Regions from separate parts of the Clostridium moutaii genome, predicted to be linked through region 2. Evidence: predicted binding sites of a transcription regulator. Region 2 holds the regulator's gene; each other region holds the start of a gene.
The links. The regulator HrcA, encoded in region 2, represses chaperone genes, less so after heat shock. The targets are predictions, from matches to a motif close to TGTTAGCACTCNNNNNNNNNGAGTGCTAACA.
Positions count from the first base shown of each region.

Region 1 (3,280 bases), on a different contig from region 2:
ATATTGAAAACAAATTTCCAGGTGAAGTGTCAAGAATATCCAGCACTGTTTCACCTATGATTGCTGCAGCTAGAATGATTAAAAAGGAAAATAAAGATGCAATTGTAGTTTTTATAGGACCTTGTACTGCTAAAAAAAGTGAAATAAATAGGAAATCTATAAAAGGTGCAGTGGATTATGTTTTAACATTTGAAGAAATATCAGCACTGATGGGGGCATTTGGTGTAGAACCTGAAGATTGTGAGGATATACCTGTAGATGATGCATCTCTTTATGGAAGAGGGTTCGCCCAAGAAGGTGGACTTACATCTGCCATAGAAAATTATATAGGTGACAAAAAATGTGACATTCCATTTGAACCTGTAAGGGTAAGTGGAAAAGATGAGATAAAAAAAGCTATGACCATGGCTAAATCAAAGAGGCTTCAGGGTAACTTTATAGAGGGAATGATGTGTCAAGGCGGATGTATTGGTGGACCGGCTGCAATGACACAAATTATGAGAGCAAAACCACAGTTGGTCAAATTTAGTAAACAGTCCAATAAAAAATCCGTGCTTTCCAACGAAAATTTAAGAAGATTTAAAGAAATTAATTTAAATAGATAACTTAAAAATGCACTGATAATTTACTAAAAGTTATCAGTGCATTTTAATCTTTAAAGTTTAATTAAAATTTAAGGTAATAATGCAGACTATTTGTGATAAAATTGCTATAAATCATATTCTAGTCTACAAAAGTATATGATAAAATTAACTGGATATAATTAATATTAAAATATAAGTATGTTATAAGGGTGATATGGGTTGAAAACTTATAGTGAAAGATTTAAAAAAAAATTAACAGAATATAAATCCTATCTAGTATTGGGTGTGATACTGGTTATATTGCTTATTGCAGCTTATGAATATTATTATAAATATATTTATATATTCAGGGATCCTAATAAAATAAAGAATATAATAATGTCTTATGGCAGATATGGTATATCGGTGTTTTTATTTATTCAAATTTTACAGGTAATAGCCTTTTTTATACCCGGGGAAATTATTCAAATTGCAGGCGGATATATATATGGTACTTTATTTGGAAGCATACTATCTATTATAGGTATAACTGCGGGAAGTATAATTGACTATAGTGTATCCAGAATTTATGGAAAACCTCTTATAAATAAAATAATATCGAAAAGACATTTAAGATTTTTTGATAAAATATTGCAACTGGGAAGTGTGAATTACATAGTATTTTTACTGTATTTAATTCCGGGTATACCTAAGGATATTTTAGCTTACATGTGCGGTATATCCAGTATTAGCCTTAGAAATTTTGTATTATGCTCAACTTTTGGAAGATTGCCTGGGATAATTATTTCCACTTATTTTGGCTCAAAGATATATTCGGGAAATAAAATAGTATTGATAATTATAGCTGTAATGATGACTTCACTATTTGCAATAGGTGTATTAAAAGGAGAAAAAATAATAGCTAAAACGGTAAAAAAATTTCAATCAGAGAGCAATAAGTAAATTTGAAACATTGCTTATTGCTTTTTTTGTTCAAATAAGTTTCAATTATTTTGTATATATAATCCTAGTTGGAAGATAATAATAATATTGGTTTCTTTATGAAATATCTGCATATCAGTATATTTGTGAAATTAATAGAAATAAGCTGAAATATCTATTTAATTAAAGCATATTAGATATTTTCTATGAAAAATAGTATAATATATGTAAAATTTAAATTTGATAATATAAATGGTATTCATTATTATAATAATTGTATTAGCACTCATAATTAATGAGTGCTAACAAGGAAAGCTAAAAAATAAATTAAAATAAATTTAAAGTATTTTGAAGGAGGGGTTTAGATGAAAATTAGACCACTTGGAGACAGGGTTGTAATTAAAAAAATTGAAGCAGAGGAAACCACAAAAAGTGGTATCGTTTTACCAGGTACTGCTAAAGAAAAGCCACAAGAAGCAGAAGTTGTAGCAGTAGGACCCGGTGGAATAGTTGATGGAAAGGAAGTTAAGATAGGAGTTAAAGTAGGAGAAAGAGTATTATTCTCCAAATATGCTGGAAATGAAGTAAAAATAGATGGTACAGAATATACCATCTTAAGACAAGATGATATATTGGGTATAATTGAGTAGAAAAGTTGATTTTCAGGAACAAAAAGTATTTATTATAACAAGTAGTTGTAAGGAGGTTTTTTTATGGCAAAAAGTATTTTATTTAGTGAAGACGCAAGAGCAAAGATGCAAGAGGGCGTAAATAAATTAGCAAATACAGTAAAAATAACCCTTGGACCTAAGGGAAGAAATGTAATACTTGACAAAAAATTTGGTTCCCCACTCATTACAAATGATGGTGTTACTATAGCAAAAGAAATAGAATTGGAAGATCCTTATGAAAATATGGGAGCTCAGCTTGTAAAGGAAGTTGCTACAAAGACAAACGATGTGGCAGGAGATGGAACTACTACTGCAACTTTACTTGCTCAGGCTATAATAAGAGAAGGCTTAAAAAATGTTACAGCTGGAGCTAATCCAATGCTTATAAGACAAGGCATAAAAATAGCTGTAGATAAGGCTGTAGAGGAAATAAAGAAGGTTTCAAGAACTGTAAATGGAAAAGAAGATATAGCAAGAATTGCAGCTATATCAGCTTCTGATGAGGAAATTGGTAAATTAATAGCTGATGCTATGGAAAAGGTAGGCAATGAGGGTGTTATAACCGTTGAAGAATCTAAAACTATGGGAACTGAACTAGAAGTAGTTGAGGGTATGCAATTTGACAGAGGTTATTTAAGTGCATATATGGTTACAGATACAGAAAAGATGGAAGCTGCACTAGAAGATCCGTATATTTTAATAACAGATAAAAAGTTATCAAATATTCAAGATATACTTCCATTACTTGAGAAAATAGTTCAACAAGGGAAGAAGTTACTTATAATAGCTGAAGATGTAGAGGGTGAAGCACTTACAACTTTAGTTGTAAATAAATTGAGAGGAACATTTACCTGCGTAGCAGTAAAAGCACCTGGTTTTGGAGATAGAAGAAAAGAAATGCTCCAAGATATAGCAATACTTACCGGTGGCCAGGTGATTTCTGAAGAACTTGGAAGAGACTTGAAGGAAGTTGACTTACAAGATTTAGGAAGAGCTGAATCAGTAAAAATAGATAAAGAAAATACTACTATAGTAAATGGAAGAGGAGATAAAAAGGCTATTAAAGATAGAGTATCTCAAATCAAGGTGCAGATAGAGGAAACT
Region 1 covers NZ_JBGEWD010000004.1:106,034-109,313, reverse strand. The annotation lists gene AB8U03_RS06045 (4Fe-4S dicluster domain-containing protein) at 1-605, shown strand, start outside; gene AB8U03_RS06040 (TVP38/TMEM64 family protein) at 804-1,526, shown strand; gene groES (co-chaperone GroES) at 1,871-2,155, shown strand; gene groL (chaperonin GroEL) at 2,219-3,280, shown strand, end outside.
Region 1: a site for HrcA is predicted at 1,783-1,813, ahead of groES (co-chaperone GroES). Genes of this name have one in related genera too.

Region 2 (3,280 bases):
TTGAAATTATCTTAGTAACATTTTCTTTATTTAAACTTAATTTGCTACTTTCACCATGCTGTACCTTATTATTTTGTCATCTCTTTTGTATCCCTTTTGAAATACTTCTACTATGAAATTTTTATCATAACTATCATCTTCTATATGCATAACTGCATTATGAACATTAGGATTAAATTTCCCTTCAGAAGGGATTTCCTCCACATTCAATTTTTCAAGTGCAGTATTAAATTGTTTCACTGTCATTTCTACACCCTTTTTTAAATCCTCTGCATTTCCCTCTACTTTCACTGCCCTTTCCAAATTATCCAATACAGGTAAAACTTCCTTCAATATATCTTTACATGCATCAGAATAAATGCCTTCCTTTTCTTTCGATGTTCTTTTTCTAAAATTGTCATACTCTGCTTTGGTTCTGGAAAGTCTATCTTTAAGAGCTTTAATTTCATTCATAATTTTATTGTTTTCATCCTTCAACTTAAAATTCTCTTTTTTTAATTCTTTTTGGAGATTTATTCTTTTCTCTTTAAGTTCATCTTCTTTTTCATTATTTCCATCATCTTTTACTTCTGTTTCATCATCTGCTTTTTCTTCATAATCTACTTCTGTTTCATCTTTTACATTTTCCTTATCAGATTTTTGTAATTCTTCATCTAAATCAACTTTTTCATCTTTTACAGAGTTTTTATCTTCTCCACAACAACTATTTTCCTTTTCAGCACATTCTTTTTTAATATTCTGTGCATCCATATCCTCATCTTTTAACATTTAGACATTTCCTCCAATCCAACATTTTATTGCTATTTACATAAATTAAACTTTGCCAAACCATTGTCTGACTTTAAAACAATTTTTTCTATTTTCCATCAGAATAAGCATGACTTAAAATATAATTCATTTCTTTTACCACATTTGCCAATACGGATATGACCTTGGAATAAGGCATTCTTGTAGGTCCTATTACACCAATTTCTCCTATTGGTTTTTCATTTAAACTGTATACTGCAGATATTACACTGCAATCTTCTGCACCTTCTATATAATTCTCACTGCCTATTTTTACTGAAATACTTGAAGCACTGTTTAATAAACTACTTACCTTATCCTTATTATCCAACATGGATAAAAATTCTCTTGCCTTTTCTATATCCTTATATTCTGGATAATCAAATATATTTGTAGCTCCCTGCATATATATCTCTGAATTATCTACATCGTTCAATCTATCATATAAAACATAAATTATTTCATCGACTATATCCTCGTATCCCTTTAAAGCTAACTTAAGATTACTTATAATTTCTAAATCTATATCATCAGCACATAAATTTTTTAATCTGGAATTCAATATATTACTCAATTTAATAAGAATATTATCGGAAATAGTTTTCTTAATTTTTATAAAATTATTCTTTATAATCCCACTGTCGATTATAAGTACTAATAAAATATTGCTGTTAGATTCTATATTTACCAACTGTATATGCCTTATATGACCTTTTTTTACAGAAGGCGCTCTAACTATAGAAGTAAGTCTTGTAAGCTCTGACAAAAGGTAAATAGCTTGCTTTATTATTTTATCAACTTCAAATAAAGCGTTATTTATAATTTGGCTTTTTATTATATGCATTTCTTCTGGACTCAAATTTGGTATCTGCATCAATTTATCTACATACAACCTATACCCTTTATTGGAGGGTATCCTCCCTGAAGAACTATGAAGCTGCTCTAAATAACCCATTTCTTCAAGATCTGACATTTCATTTCTTATAGTTGCAGAACTTACCCCCAAGTCATATTTTTTAGCTATGGTTCTGGATCCAACAGGCTCGGCACTATTTATATAATTATTTACTATTGCCTGAAGTATTCTTATTTTTCTTTCATCCATTTCCATAATATCACCTCTTTATTAGCACTCATTACTGTTGAGTGCTAATGCTATGATTAAAAAATATCACTCATAATTTTTTTTGTCAACACCATATAAACTATATTATTTGAACAAACAGTATAGTTTATATGGTTTATACTCAAATTCATAATGTTTTCTCAAGTTTACTCAAAATATCTAATACAATTAATATTAGGTCAATATAAATTCACACATCACACTGTTAGATACTTCTATTCCCCTCTTATTTAAATACATTCTATCTCCATCCACTACCAATATTCCTTTTTTTATATATTTATTTATTATGCTGCCATACACTGAATAAATATCTCTATCAAATCTATATTTGAAGTTTCTCATGGAAATTCCATTTATCTTTCTAAGACCCATAAACATAAATTCCTCCATATCATCACAAATCGAATTCTTATGTTTATCCAATTTCATGAATTTTCCCTGGATGCCTTCTAAAATATATTCTTCTATATCCGATGTATTTCTATATCTATACCCATCTATATAAGAATGGGCACTGACTCCACAACCTATATAAGGCTCCAAATTCCAGTATACCAGGTTATGCCTACACTCACTGCTATTTTTAGAAAAGTTGGATATTTCATACTGATTGTATCCATTTTCAGAAAGAAACTCCAGTGCAAAATCATACATCTGTCTTTCTTCTTCTTCTCCTGGAAGTATTAATTCATTGTTTTTGTACATATTGTAAAAAGCAGTGCCTTTCTCTATTATAAGGCTGTAGCAGGATATATGCTCCGGCTCCAGTTTCACTACATTTTTCAAGGATTCCTTCCAATCTTTTAAAGTCTGACCTGGAAGTCCAAACATAAGATCTACATTTATATTTGAAAAGCCTAATTTTCTTGCCATTTTATATCCCTCTAAGAAATCACCTATAGTGTGGATTCTGCCTATTCTCTCAAGCATAAAATTCTGCCAGGCTTGAAGCCCTATACTCAATCTGTTGACTCCCATCCCTTTCAAAAAGCTTAATTTTGTTTCTGTAAATGTACCTGGATTCCCTTCTACTGTAAATTCCAAATTATCTTCTACATTTAATTTTTTCACAGCCTTATATATATTATTCCATGCTTTTAATGATAAATAGGTAGGAGTGCCCCCACCTATAAATATGGTCTTTATAGTTCTATCTCCTATAAGACCTATATCTTTAGCCAACGCTTTTGAATAGTTCCACATAAATTCTTCCTTGCCACTATAGGACGGGAAATCGCAATAAAGACATTTTTTTTTACAGAAAGGTATATGTATATATAGAGATGCTGATTCCTCTATAGTTGTCTTTTCAATGCTGTGCATAAAAACACTTCCTAAAAATATATAAATATTTCTCCCAACTAG
Region 2 covers NZ_JBGEWD010000001.1:371,353-374,632, forward strand. The annotation lists gene grpE (nucleotide exchange factor GrpE) at 37-768, opposite strand; gene hrcA (heat-inducible transcriptional repressor HrcA) at 857-1,897, opposite strand; gene hemW (radical SAM family heme chaperone HemW) at 2,087-3,238, opposite strand; gene lepA (translation elongation factor 4) at 3,277-3,280, opposite strand, start outside.

Region 3 (3,280 bases), on a different contig from region 2:
GGAGATATGCATAGGCCGGCGGGATACAATCCAAATCAATTGACTTCTGCTGAACTCTGGGCCAAAATAGCTGAAAAGAAAGAAGGCCTTGGCAATCCAGAACCATTTTTCAGCCATCCCGAGCAAACCAACTGGGAAAGTTTCACTGTAACTTGTAAGGGCAATAAATTATTAAGACTAATTGAAAAATTTTCCACTAATATTCCAGGCAGTGGTGCATTAATGACATTTAAAGATTCCAACTGGTTAATGAGCATTGTTGTTGCAGCTCAGCCCCATTTTAAAAATCAAACACTTGATACAACTATTTTTTGGGGCTATGGACTATATACAGATAAAATTGGAAATTATATAAAGAAATCAATGGCTGATTGCACTGGTGAAGAACTTTTGATAGAACTTTTACACCATTTACATATGGAAGACAAAAAAGATGAAATAATGGAAACTGTAGTCAATGTTATTCCATGTATGATGCCTTATGTAGATGCTCAGTTCCAACCTAGAAAGATGACCGATCGTCCTCAGGTTGTACCAAAAGGTTCAACAAATTTTGCCATGATTGGTCAATTTGTTGAGATCCCAGAAGATATGGTGTTTACTGAGGAATATTCTGTACGGTCAGCACGAATTGCCATATATAAGCTATTTAATGTAACGGATAAAGAGATTCGCCCGGTAACTCCTTATAAAAGGAGGCCTAAGGTGCTAAAGGAAGCTTTAAAAACTGCTTTTAGATAAGCTGTGGAAAAGCAGGCTAAAGGGGATAAATTGAGGATTTTAGAAGTTTCCATAATAATATACTATGATTTTCTATCATATACTTCTTTGAAATGTACAAACTACTATTAGAGGAGATGATATTTATGTCCAGAAGAAATAGAATACTAGTTCCTGAAGCCAAAAAAGGTATGGAAAAGTTAAAAATAGAAGCAGCCAGAGAATTGGCCGCAAATAACAATAATCCTGACTCAGTAAATAATTTTTCCGTTGGTGGTCGGATGGTGAAAAAAATGGTTGAAAAATATGAAAAAAAATTAAAATAATTAATTTATGAAAATATGCCAATAAATTTAGAAGTAAATAGTTTTCTAGTTTATTGGCATATTTATATCTATAATAATAAATAAATTTATAAAAATATATTGACAAAGATAGAATAATTGCTAAAATTAAATTAGCACTCAGTTAGTGAAAGTGCTAACAAGAAGTATAATACAAATAACCATGCTAATTTAAAATAACAGGCGTGGTTTTATTGAAGTGATTTCATTGCAGTGATTTCATTGCAGTGATGAAATATTGGTTTATTATATAATGATAGCTGTAGCAAGGGGCTTTGTGCCTTGCAACTTAGATATAGGTGAAAGGAAATGATAGAATGGCTGTAAAAGAATTTAAGGCAGAATCAAAAAGATTGCTTGATTTAATGGTTAACTCAATTTACACAAATAAAGAAATATTTTTAAGGGAACTTATATCAAATGCCAGTGATGCAATTGACAAAAGTTATTATAGGTCACTTGTTGACGAAAATGTTAGTTTCAACAAGGATGATTTCTATATTAGAATTACTGCAGATAAAGAAAAAAGAACACTTGCAATTACTGATACAGGTATAGGTATGACAGAGGAAGAACTTGAAAATAATCTTGGAACTATTGCAGAAAGTGGTTCTCTTGCGTTTAAAAATCAAAATGATATAAAAGATGGAGTGAATATTATAGGTCAATTTGGAGTTGGATTTTATTCTGCTTTCATGGTGTCTGATGTAGTAACTGTAAAAAGTCGTTCCATTAATTCGGATAAGGCATATAAATGGGAATCAAAAGGTGCAGATGGATATAATATTGAACCTTGTGAAAAGGAAACGGTAGGTACTGAAATTACATTGAAGATTAAAGAAAATACTGAAGATGAAAAGTATGATCAGTTTCTAGATGAATATAAAATCAAGTCTTTAGTTAAAAAGTATTCTGATTTTATAAAGTATCCAATTAAAATGATGGTAAAGAAAAGCAGACCTAAAAAGGATAATGATAAGGAACAAGAGGACTATTTTGAGGATGAAACTTTAAATAGTATGGTACCAATCTGGAGAAAAAATAAAAATGAATTGAAACCTGAGGATTACGATCAATTTTATATGGATAAGCATTTTGGGTATGAAAAACCTCTTAGGGTGATACACTCAAGTGTTGAAGGGGTAGTAAGTTATAGAACTTTGCTTTTCATTCCAGCTAAGGCACCTTATGATTTTTATACAAAGGAATTTGAAAAAGGATTGGAACTTTATTCAAATGGTGTTTTGATAATGGAAAAATGTGCTGATTTATTGCCGGATTATTTTAGCTTTGTGCAGGGTCTGGTGGACTCAGCAGATCTTTCCCTTAATATTTCCAGAGAACTTCTGCAGCATGACAGGCAGCTTAAATTTATTGCAAAAAAAATAAAGGACAAAATAAAGGACGAACTTCTTTTAATGTTTAAAAATGATCGTGAGAAATATATTGAATTTTATAATAGCTTTGGAAAGCAGCTTAAATATGGAGTTTATTCTGACTTTGGAGCTAACAAGGAAGTGCTGCAGGATTTACTGATGTTTTATTCTTCTACGGAGAAAAAGCTTGTAAGCCTTGATGAATATGTTTCACGTATGAAAGAGGATCAAAAGTATATATACTATGCAGCTGGTGAAAACATAGAAAAAATCGAAAAATTACCTCAAACTGAACTGGTTAAAGATAAGAGTTTTGAAATATTATATTTTACTGATGATGTGGATGAATTTGCAATTAAAATGCTTGCAAAATATAAGGAAAAAGAATTTAAATCTGTTTCCAGCAAAGATTTAGGTTTTGATTCCGATGATAAGGAAAGTAAAAAAGAAACTGAGGAAAATAAGCAACTGTTTGATTTTATGAAAGAGGTGTTAAAAGATAAAGTAAAAGAGGTTAGGGCATCCAATAGATTGAAAACTCATCCTGTCTGCCTGGCAAATGATGGGGAAGTGTCTATTGAAATGGAAAAGGTACTTAATATGATGCCAAATAATCAAAACATCAAAGCAGATAAAATTTTGGAAGTGAATACTAACCATGAGATGTTCAAGGCAATTAAAAAGGCATATGCAGAAGATAAAGATAAATTAAAAATGTATTCCAATCTGTTGTATAACCAGGCACTTCTAATTGAAGGACTTCCTGTAGAGGATCCAGTGCAATTTGCAAATGATGTATGTTGTTTAATTAAATAATTTATAATATAAGATTACAAGCTT
Region 3 covers NZ_JBGEWD010000006.1:190,602-193,881, reverse strand. The annotation lists gene AB8U03_RS08410 (oleate hydratase) at 1-741, shown strand, start outside; gene AB8U03_RS08405 (small, acid-soluble spore protein, alpha/beta type) at 867-1,046, shown strand; gene htpG (molecular chaperone HtpG) at 1,382-3,256, shown strand.
Region 3: a site for HrcA is predicted at 1,176-1,206, ahead of htpG (molecular chaperone HtpG). Genes of this name have one in related genera too.